2 regions of the Paenibacillus sp. FSL H7-0737 genome follow, and region 2 is predicted to be linked to the other one. Evidence: predicted binding sites of a transcription regulator. Region 2 holds the regulator's gene; the other holds the start of a gene.
The links. Region 2 encodes Rex, which represses fermentation and respiration genes when NADH is low (regulators of the CRP and FNR family bind a similar motif). Its sites were predicted from a motif close to TTGTGAAATATTTCACAA; they were not measured.
Positions count from the first base shown of each region.

Region 1: a site for Rex is predicted at 2,161-2,178, ahead of adhE (bifunctional acetaldehyde-CoA/alcohol dehydrogenase). Genes of this name have one in related genera too.

Region 1 is NZ_CP009279.1:4,899,777-4,904,025, forward strand. It holds gene adhE (bifunctional acetaldehyde-CoA/alcohol dehydrogenase) at 1-2,086, opposite strand, end outside; gene H70737_RS21540 (ABC transporter substrate-binding protein) at 2,487-3,950, opposite strand; gene H70737_RS21545 (carbohydrate ABC transporter permease) at 4,083-4,249, opposite strand, start outside.
Region 2 is NZ_CP009279.1:4,642,944-4,649,584, forward strand. It holds gene H70737_RS20335 (cell wall elongation regulator TseB-like domain-containing protein) at 1-82, opposite strand, end outside; gene H70737_RS20340 (amidohydrolase) at 252-1,553, opposite strand; gene H70737_RS20345 (redox-sensing transcriptional repressor Rex) at 1,540-2,193, opposite strand; gene dinG (ATP-dependent DNA helicase DinG) at 2,325-5,186, opposite strand; gene H70737_RS20355 (tetratricopeptide repeat protein) at 5,323-5,964, opposite strand; gene panD (aspartate 1-decarboxylase) at 6,076-6,459, opposite strand; gene panC (pantoate--beta-alanine ligase) at 6,452-6,641, opposite strand, start outside.

The DNA of each region.
Region 1 (4,249 bases), 260 kb from region 2:
GGTATTGGAATACCAGTTGGATCGCTTTAATAGCTAGACCATCAGTATAGTCACTCGCCATAACCGATACATAAGCTTCGATAGCATGTGTCAATACGTCCATACCTGTATCAGCAACAGCAGTTTTTGGCAAGCTGTATACGAACTCTGGATCAATGATAGCCACATCTGGAGTTAACTCGTAGTCAGCCAAAGGATATTTAGTGTGCTGTTCAGTTGTTTTATCGGTAATAACTGCGAAAGATGTTACTTCCGAACCTGTACCCGAAGTTGTTGGAATCGCTACAAACTTAGCTTTGTTACCAAGTTTAGGGAATTTGTATACCCGTTTACGGATATCCATGAATTTTTGTTTCAGACCATTAAAGTCTGCGTCTGGATGTTCATAGAATAACCACATTCCTTTTGCAGCATCCATTGGGGAGCCGCCGCCAAGTGCGATAATGCAGTCCGGTTGGAATCTGTTCATCATTGCAGTACCTTTTTCAACTGTAGTTGTCGATGGATCTGGTTCAACTTCAGAGAACACTTCGATAGCTACAGGAGTTTGACGTTGACGCAGGTAATGTTCAACTCTTTCAACATATCCAAGCTTAACCATCATTGGGTCAGTGATAATTGCGACACGTGTGATATCAGGCATTTTGGTCAGGTACTGAGTAGCGCCTTTTTCGAAATATATCTTGTCAGGTACTTTAAACCATTGCATATTCACGGTACGACGATTCACCCTTTTCACGTTGATCAAATTGATTGCTGTAACGTTTTGCGACACGGAGTTACGACCATAAGATCCGCAGCCCAGAGTCAACGAAGGGATATTAGTGTTGTAGATATCGCCGATCGCACCATGTGTGGAAGGCGAGTTAACGAGAATACGTCCTGTTTGCAGACGGTTAGAGAACTTCATGATTACTTCTTCATTGTTGGAGTGGATAGCCGAGCTATGTCCCATACCACCAAATTCAACAATTTGAGCTGCGCGTTCGATACCTTGATCTGCATTCTTAACTTTGTAGCAAGCAAGAACCGGGCTTAATTTTTCAGCGGAAAGTGGATATTTAGTGCCTACACCTTCAAGTTCTGCTACCAGAATCTTTGTGCCGGCAGGGACTTGAATGCCACACATTTCAGCAATCTTCACTGCGGATTGACCTACGATTGCTGGGTTAACCGCACATTTATCTACATTCATTGCTCCACTAGTCAGTTTGGCAGCTTCTTCTTTATTCACAAAGTAGCAGCCATTAGCAATCATCTTTTTCTTCACTTGATCGAAGATTGGTTCTTCGATAATAACAGCTTGCTCGGAAGCACAGATCATACCATTATCAAATGTTTTAGAAAGAATAATGTCCGTTACGGCTTGATCAATATCCGCGCTCTTTTCAATGAAAGCAGGTACGTTACCAGGGCCTACGCCAAGTGCTGGTTTACCACAGCTGTAAGCTGCTTTTACCATTGCAGAACCACCAGTTGCCAAGATAAGAGCAACGTCTGGGTTGTTCATCAATGCGTTTGTCTTGTCCATCGTTGGCATTTCAATCCATTGGATACAGTTCTCAGGAGCGCCAGCTTTCACGGCAGCATCATGAAGAATTTTTGCAGCAGCTGCACTACACTCTTGCGCAGATGGGTGGAAACCGAATATAATAGGGTTCCGTGTCTTAATCGAAATCAACGCTTTAAACATCGTGGTGGATGTAGGGTTGGTTACCGGTGTGATACCCATAACAATTCCGACGGGTTCAGCAATTTTTTGGAAGCTATCATAAGCGTTGTCTTCAATAACGCCTACTGTTTTATCGTATTTAATTCCGTGCCAGATATATTCAGTTGAGAAGATGTTCTTCGTAATTTTGTCTTCGTATACGCCGCGTCCAGTTTCTTCTACGGCTAATTTTGCGAGGTACATATGTTTGTCGAGTCCAGCCAACGCCATTGCATGAACGATTGTGTCAACTTGCTCTTGGTCTAGCGCCATGAACGCCTCATGCGCTTTTTTTGCTTTATCCACTAAATTCTGAATATACTCTTCAGCGGTAACTTGTTTAACTTGGGCGGCGACTTCGTTCTTAACTGCCATCTCCCTCGTCCTCCTGTCAATTTTTAGTTGTTTTTCTCTACACATTTATCTTATCACATGATTTCCACCTTGTATAGTGAAATCTTTCACAAAGTATAAAGTTTTTTTGATTTGTTTTCAAAGCGCTTTCATTCGATCATATTATAGTCTTTTTACCATATTATGCGCTATAGAACCCTTTAAATCTTAGAATTATACTTTAATAAGCAAAATTTCAGCTCCTTTTTATTCCATATATCTATAATCAGTACACAAAAACGTATTCTCTTCATCACAGTCAATTACGATTTCCCTACACTGTAATAATTTCCAATTGATTATCACTATTTCTGAAGATTTATAAATTTATAAATCTTCACAACAAAAAACCGACCCCAAAGGGGCCGGTTTTTGCATTAGACTATTCCGCTTTAATCGTATCAAAGAATTTCTCTTGCACTGTTTTAGCTGCTGCTTCTAGCTGGCTCTTGGAATCCGTTCCTTTTTTGGAAAACAGCTCTTGAATAACATTGGACATGGTTGCGTAATAGTCCTGTGTGTTGTATTGAGCTTCAGGTTTACCATCCAAAAGTCCCATAATGTCAGGGCTATATTGGTATACATTTGTGTACTTGTCATAAACCGCTTTGGTCTTCTTACCAAACTCAGAATCAGCTGAGTAGTAGTCTAAGAGCGGCGGGATAAAGTATTTGCCATCGGTTGTACGTTGTTGAAGAATTGCATCCAGTGCTTCCAAACCTTTGTCAGAGAAATAATCAAAAGTAATGTAGCGGAATGCCATTTCTTGTTCATCTGGCGTAGCATTTGGATTAATTACTAGATAGTCACCACCAAGTACCCCTGTGTGTTTTCCGCCTTTTTCCATAGCTGGCATAGGATACGTAAGCACATCCTCAGGTTTCAGTCCACCTTGGTTCAACGCTTGCTCGATAACACCATCAGATCCGGCCATTACCATTGCTGTACGACTTTGTTGGAACGCACCTACAGCATCGCCCCAACCAAGTGCCCAGTCCTGTGGAATCGCGTTAGCTTCCCATCTAAGTTTCTTGTAGAAATCCAGTGCTTTAACGCCAGCATCGGAATTAAATGTAGCTATAACCTTACCGTCTTCAATTTTTTGAATCTCTCCGCCAGCTTCAAACAGGAAGTTGGTCCAGTTCCAACCTGATTCGTTCCCCTTACCCATTGGAGCAATACCGGAAATCCCTTTTTTGGCATCGGCTACACCTTTAGCCGTATTCAGCATATCATCCCAAGTCCAATCCATAGGTGGAATGGCTACGCCTTTTTCATCCAGCATTTTTTTGTTGATCATAGTGGTTGTTACATAACCTTTTTGTGTTACTCCGAAAACTTTGCCGTCGATAATAAATTGATTTTGAAGCACGGTGTTAATTTGATCTTTAAATTCATATTTGTTCCACAGATCTGTGATGTCAGCAACCCAGCCCTTTTCAACCAGGAATTTAGCTTCTGTAGCAAAAGTATTAAAGAAGGTTGGTGCTTCATTCGCAGCCATTTTGATTCCTATTTCACTTACATTGTACTGCCAGTCGTCTTTAACGATTTCTACGTTCGGATATACCTCTTGGAAACGTTTGATTTTGTCGTCTTCCTGTGCTCTTATTTCAGTCAGGTCAGGTGTTGGATAGTGAATCTTGATCGTCACTTTTCTTTGAGTAATGTCATCCACTGGCGCATCCGTAGCGGTTGCTGTATTATCCGTTACCGCATTTGTTGGCGCAGCAGATGCTTCCCCGCCTTTGTTCCCCGCTGTGTTTCCGTTATTGTTGCCGCTGCAAGCAGATAGCAACGATCCGGCTACAAGTACGCTTAGTAGAACGCTAGAGTACTTACGCATTGAAACTCCCCTTTTCAATTCATAATTATCTTACATATCGATCATAAATTAGAAACCGTTTACAAACGAGGTGCATTTATATTCCTTTCATGTGCATGTTTACGATCCGTGGATAAATCCGTCGATAATTGCTTATCCTTTCACTGCCGACAAAGCAACCCCACGCATAATGAATTTCTGGAAAATCAAGAAGACAATGATTGGAGGCAAGGATACTATAAACAGGATTGCAAATTTAATATTAGTATTGAGTGCCTTCACATTAATAACGTATTTATAAATGGCTGTCGCAAGCGTAT
Region 2 (6,641 bases):
AAGCATAGAACTGGATAAGTCCGAACAGAAGGAGCAGAATCAGAACTGACCCCAGGAGGATCCATTTTTTCCTTTTCTTCAAGGTACAGCTCCCTTTCTAGTAATATATCTTTTTTGATTATATAACACACCTGTGTGTTTATCCAAAGTTTCATATCCAATTCAATGATCTAATTATCAGAAACACAAAAGGCTGTAACTTTGCAATCGCAGAAAGTCACAGCCTTTCAGTTATTCGTTATGATCTTAGACTACCGTTTAAGCAGTCCATCAAATGATTCTTGCGCCTTACGACGGATTGCTTCCTCATCTAGCGTTACACATTCTCCATGTTTTACAACCTGTTTACCATTCACCCATACATGCTCAACATCCTTGGCACTGGCAGAGTATACAGCATGAGACAACAGATCTGTGTGTGGTAGCAAATGCGGCTGGTCTATATCAATCGCGATAAAGTCCGCTTTCATGCCAACAGCGAGTCTACCCACATCATTTAAAAAGATAGACTTTGCGCCATACTCTGTAGCTATACGCAGCGCTTCCGGAGCTGGAACAGCCGTCGGATCACCACTTACACCTTTATGGATGAGGGCTGCAAGACGCATCTCTTCAAACATATCCAGGTTATTATTGCTTGCCGCACCATCTGTACCCAGTGATACCTTCACACCAGCCTTTAGAAGATCCGTAACCCGAGCCACTCCACTAGCCAGTTTCAGATTACTTCCTGGGTTATGAGACACGCCTACATCATGACGAGCCAGTATCTCGATCTCTTCATCATTCAAATGAACGCCATGTGCAACAATAGACGGACGTGTGAACATTCCAAGCTTCTCTAAATGCGCTACAGGCCGAAGTCCGTAATCCACCACATTCTGCTCCACTTCGCGTTTGGTCTCGGACATATGGGTATGCATCGGTAAATCCAAATCATGTGCCGCTTGAACAAACTTAACAAAGAAGTCTGGTGGGCAAGTATATGGGGCGTGTGGCGAGATCATCGTCGTAATTCTACCATCAGCCTTACCATGCCAATTTCGTGCAAAAGAAATCGCTTCCGCAAGCTTGTGATTTTGTACTTCCTCTGGGCATAATCCGATTACACCTCTCATCAGTACGGAACGGATGCCTGATAATTCGACTACCTCTGCTACTCGGTCCATATGATCATACATATCCAAGAAGGTTGTAGTACCACCTTTTAGCATTTCCAGTACCGACAAGGAGGTTCCCCAGTATACATCTTCTCCAGTGAATTTCGCTTCCATCGGCCACATCTTCTCTTGAAGCCACACCTGAAGTGCTAAATCATCTCCATAACCACGAAGCAATGACATTGCCGCATGGCCATGTGTGTTTACCAGACCTGGCATAAACAGCAGACGACTGCCATCAACAACTTGCACATCATCTTCCATTAAAGGCTCTTCTTTTCCTATGTAAGTGATCAAATCATCTTCAATAGTCATATATCCATTCAGAACCGGCTCATCCGTTCCCGGAATAAGAAAACGCCCGCCCTTAATAATCGTTTTACTGCTCTTCATTTCCGATTTCTTCCTTTCCGTCTTTCAAATAATAAGCAAGGCTTTGCAAATCCGTTGTAAAATCGGCAGCATGAACCCGGATATTCGATGGTGTTTTTAGAATCACTGGTGCAAAATTCAAAATCGCCTCAATGCCAGACTCAATGAGAATATCTGCTACATTCTGCGCTTCTGAATCAGGCACAGTAATGATCCCAATTCGAATACCTTGCTCACGAACCGTCTGACCAAGCTCCTCCATCGGCTGAACGGTAAGAGAGTTGATTTTCCGCCCTACCTTAGGTGCATAGGAGTCAAATATAGCGGTAATCTTCATAGTATCTTTCAGATAAGCATTGTAATTAGATAATGCATGTCCAAGGTTACCGGCACCTACTAAAGCCACATTCAATTGTTGATCCAGCTTCAGAATATGACGGATTTTTTCAATAAGATAAGTTACGTCATACCCGATACCTTTTCTACCAAAGTCTCCAAAATAAGCTAAATCTTTACGAATTTGAGCAGGATTCAAATCAAGTTTTTGTCCTAGTTCTTGTGAGGAAACGGTTAATATTTCACGTTTCTGGAGATCATTCAAGAAACGCAAGTACACAGGAAGTCTGCGAACAACGGCTTCTGATATTTTATCCGATTTCATAATTTACCTCCTAATTTAAGTGATATTCTGTTCAAATCCTATCGAAATATCTGCACCTCGTCTCAAGGAAGAGCGGTATTCTTATACCGCCCTTCCTTGTAGAGTGATTAATAAGATTGATGACGTTCTTTTCAAGAAACGCCTCCGTCTTCCAACCACTCCGCTATACGAGGAACCATTTGATCCGTAAGCATATGCTCCATTTTCGGGCCAGGCAACGAATAGAGGAAATACTTCCCATAGTGAGATTCGATCACCCTTGTGTCATACACAATAACAATACCCCGATCTTGCGCTGTCCGTACCAGCCTCCCAAATCCTTGCTTGAAGCGAATAACCGCCTGAGGAACAGACAACTTCATGAACGGATTCTTTTTTTGGGCTTGTAATAACTCAGACTTCGCTTCCGCTAGGGGGTGGTTTGGCGGTTGAAATGGGAGCCTCACGATGGCCAAGCATGTTAATGCTTCACCTGGAATATCTACACCCTCCCAAAAGCTGCTTGTTCCTAACAGTACAGAAGCTGCACTGTCCTGAAAACGGCGGATCAGCTTGCTACGGCTGCCCCCCTCCACGCCTTGACCTAACACCGTGATCTCTTGTGAGGCTAGAGCCTCTTTCAGAGGATCGTAAACCTGGCGTAGCATCTTGTAAGAAGTAAACAGGACAAGCATCCGCCCACGTGTTGTAATAGCTGCTTCTGCTAGTGACTGTACGAGTGTATCGACAAATCGGGCATCGCCTACACTCCCCTTCACACTTGGGAAATCCCGCGGAATAACTAACAGCGCCTGCTCCCGATACTTAAAGGGAGAAGGCAGGAGTGATGTCATCAGACGCCCCTCTTCCGCAGCTTCATTAAGTCCGAGATTATCAATCATAAACTGGAAAGATTTATCCACAGAGAGTGTCGCCGAAGTTAGTACGATACTTTTCTTCTTGTCGAAAAACAGCTCCTTAAGCTGAGTACTAACATCAACAGGAACGGCATACAGCTGTAGCGATTTACTGCGATAATTTCCATTCGCCTCCAGCCAATATACTACATTCTCATCATTTAATCCCATAAAAAACCGTACTTGCTCACGTATAGAAGCTAAATCCTTAAATAAGCCGCTAATATCGGTAACTAGGCTATCTGAGGAGGATTGACCTTCTTGATCTCGCATCTCATTAAGCATTTTATCACCTTTACGGATAATTTCGCTTAATGTCAGATTCATAGTATTCTCTAAAGCAACCAATTCATCCCAATCTTTCGGTTTACGGGTAGGAAGTAGCCGCATGACTAACTGGCCGGCTTCTCCCGCCGCTGCATCGCTGCGTTCCGGCAAGAGGCTGAATAGTTTATCACTAAGCAGATCCCAGGTTTCTTTTACGGTAAGCAGGTCCGGATAGATTCTATCGATCACTCCGCTCCATTCAGAAGCTTCCTCACTGCCTGATGACTGAAGCATTTGGCGAAGTGTAGGAAGTTGGCCATTTCGACTATCCTTATAAAGACGCGATAGTGTATGTGCCACCGTGAAATGCTTCATATGCATGCCTAAATGCTTGCCAGCCACGTCCTCCAGATGATGGGCCTCATCTATTACAAGATGTTCATAAGCCGGAAGTAGTTGATGCCCAGCCTTAACATCTGCGAAAAGCTTAGAGTGGTTCGTAATGACCACGTCTGCAATACCAGCTTCATGCTTAGCCCGATGATAATAACACTTACGGAACCAAGGACACGAGCGACCCAGACAAGAATCGGTATCGCTTGCCACCGTCTCCCAAAAATCTCCGCCACGCCCACTTAGATTGAGCTCTTCGTCATCTCCTGATTCACTTTGTGTCAGCCAAACGATCATCTGAGCCGCAGTAAGCGCATCTTCCCTCGGACTTATAAAGTCTTTTTTATTAATTTTATGTTCGAACTTACGAAGACACAAATAATGCCCTCTGCCCTTAAAAATTGCAGCTTTAAATGGAAAAGGAACTACCTGCGTTAACAAAGGAATATCACGCTCACGCAATTGATCCTGCAGATTAATAGTATGAGTGCTGACCATGACTTTTTCATTAGTGCGTACGCTTTGGTATATGGCAGGCAATAAATAACCAAGGGATTTACCGGTTCCTGTCCCTGCTTCGATCAATAGATGCTTGTCTTCGGCAAGTGCCGTCATCACCTCATTGATCATAATATCCTGAGCTTCTCGGCTTTCATACTGTGGCAAAGTTTCCTTAAGTCGTTTCGTTACTTCATCCATATAATCTGTAAAAGATAAATTGTGTAGTGGATTCTCAGCATGCTCGTCTCGAGGTGGAGCTAATTCATTCCAGTCTCCTACAGCAAGCGCTAATTGACGATAGAAAGTCAGATCACCTTCGGGCTGAAGCGTCTCCGCTTCCCGTTCACGCAGCAGACCATCAAAATACCAACCCAGATCACTATCCTCTTCCGTAAACAGCTCACAGAGTCTCTGAATCGTCAGCAGAGGCAAATCGTAGAGCTCCTCCAGACATTTCAGCAATACAAGAGCAGTTGCGAGTGCATCACTGTCTGCCTGATGCGGACGATCATGCGTCACTCCAAAATGTGCACTAACTGATCCTAGTTGATAGGATGTGAGGGAAGGAAAGCAGATTTTCAGAAAATCAATCGTATCTAAAATCCGCCCTTGAAATGGTAAATACCCACATCGGTCTAAAGCATTTTGCAAAAAATGGAAGTCAAATGCGACATTATGCCCTACAAGCACAACATCATCCAAGAGTGGGACAAGCTCCATCATCATCTCATCCAGCTCAGGTGCATCCTTTACATCATCATCGGTAATCCCCGTTAGACCAGTTATAAAAGGAGGTATCGGCGTTCCGGGCTTGACGTAGGAACCATATACCCGGGAGATGGACCGGTCTTCTTCTATAATTGCAAGGCCAACCTGGATAATTTCACCCACGGATTGGGTTCCCGTTGTTTCAAAATCAAGCACGGCAAATTTCATTATAATTCTATTCCCTTTCAATTGAGACTCTTAATCAGCATAACAGAAGTTGCGAAAAAAGGCGATGCACACCACTGGTTCAGGGGATGCATCGCTTGAATGAAAATGCGGAATAATAAACCGTAAACGTAATAATTTACAATAATGAAACAAGCTGATTTCCGAAATGAAGCTTACCTCCTCGGCGGCGGCAAACCTCCAAATTAACGGTTGGTTCAGGAAGTGCCGGGTCAAGTTGCAAAGAAAGGCCAAACAGCTCCTGCGCTTCATTGAACCGTTCTTGAGAGGCCCTGATGCAACCTAAAGCGTTATAAACCATTGCCTTCAGCTTGGTTTCCCGTATCAAACCGAGCATATGGTTCAGATGGCTCCAAGCAGCTTCCCCCTCCCCTTCCTGCAGGTAAGAGATGGCTAAATATAATCGAGCAGCCAAGCTATCCGGATATTGCACAATAACTTCCTTAAACTGTTCAATACATTTTCCATACATCAGCAGCTTATAATACCCCTGACCTCTAACAAAAGTATCCATGCACAGCTCGGGTGCTTCCTGTTCTGGCACTTCCTCTTCAACCACAGTCGTAAAATCTACACTTTCACGAAAGTGACTTAGCTTCTCTGCAAAGGCCAGCCATTCATCCATCACTTTATCACTAAGTCGATGCAGCATATTATAATTGCATAAAAGCTCATTCCGGCGGGCACCCTCCGCTGTAGGGTAATCTGTAACGATCTCCTGAAGCACCTTGTTCATTTCAGCAAACAAATGTTGAAACATGGGCTATCCCCCCTTACTGAAGATGAAATCAGTTCAGCTTGCCTGACTTCATTTTCTGCGAGAACGGGGTCTTTCATCCCTGCCATTCATTACATGGCGTAAGTCCATAATTTAAGCGATTGTAGCATGCAATTCATGATCAGCCAGCTTCACTGGTCTGTTGTTCTCATCCACGAATACCACCGTTGGCTTATGCGACTCCAGTTCTTCCGAAGACAACATCGCATACGAAATAATAATTACTGTATCTCCCGGTTGAACAAGACGTGCAGCTGCACCATTTAGGCAGATCACACCACTGCCGCGAGGCCCTGGAATAACATAAGTTTCTAACCGTGAACCATTATTGTTGTCCACGATCTGCACTTTTTCATTCTCAAGAATATCTGCCGCTTCCATTAAGTTCTCATCAATGGTAATACTTCCCACATAATTCAAATTCGCTTCTGTCACCGTCGCACGGTGAATTTTGGATTTCATCATATGTCTAAACAAGAGCGGCAACCTCCTTTGGAATAAATACATTATTGTCAATTAATCGCGTTCTGCCAAACTTCACGGCAAGCGCTATAATAATTTCCCCATTTACATCCGTTAATAAAACTTCGTTCTCTAAGCCTTCCAGATTAGGGAAAGTCAGTATTTCCGCATAATCAATGACCGCCAAAGGAGAGCTG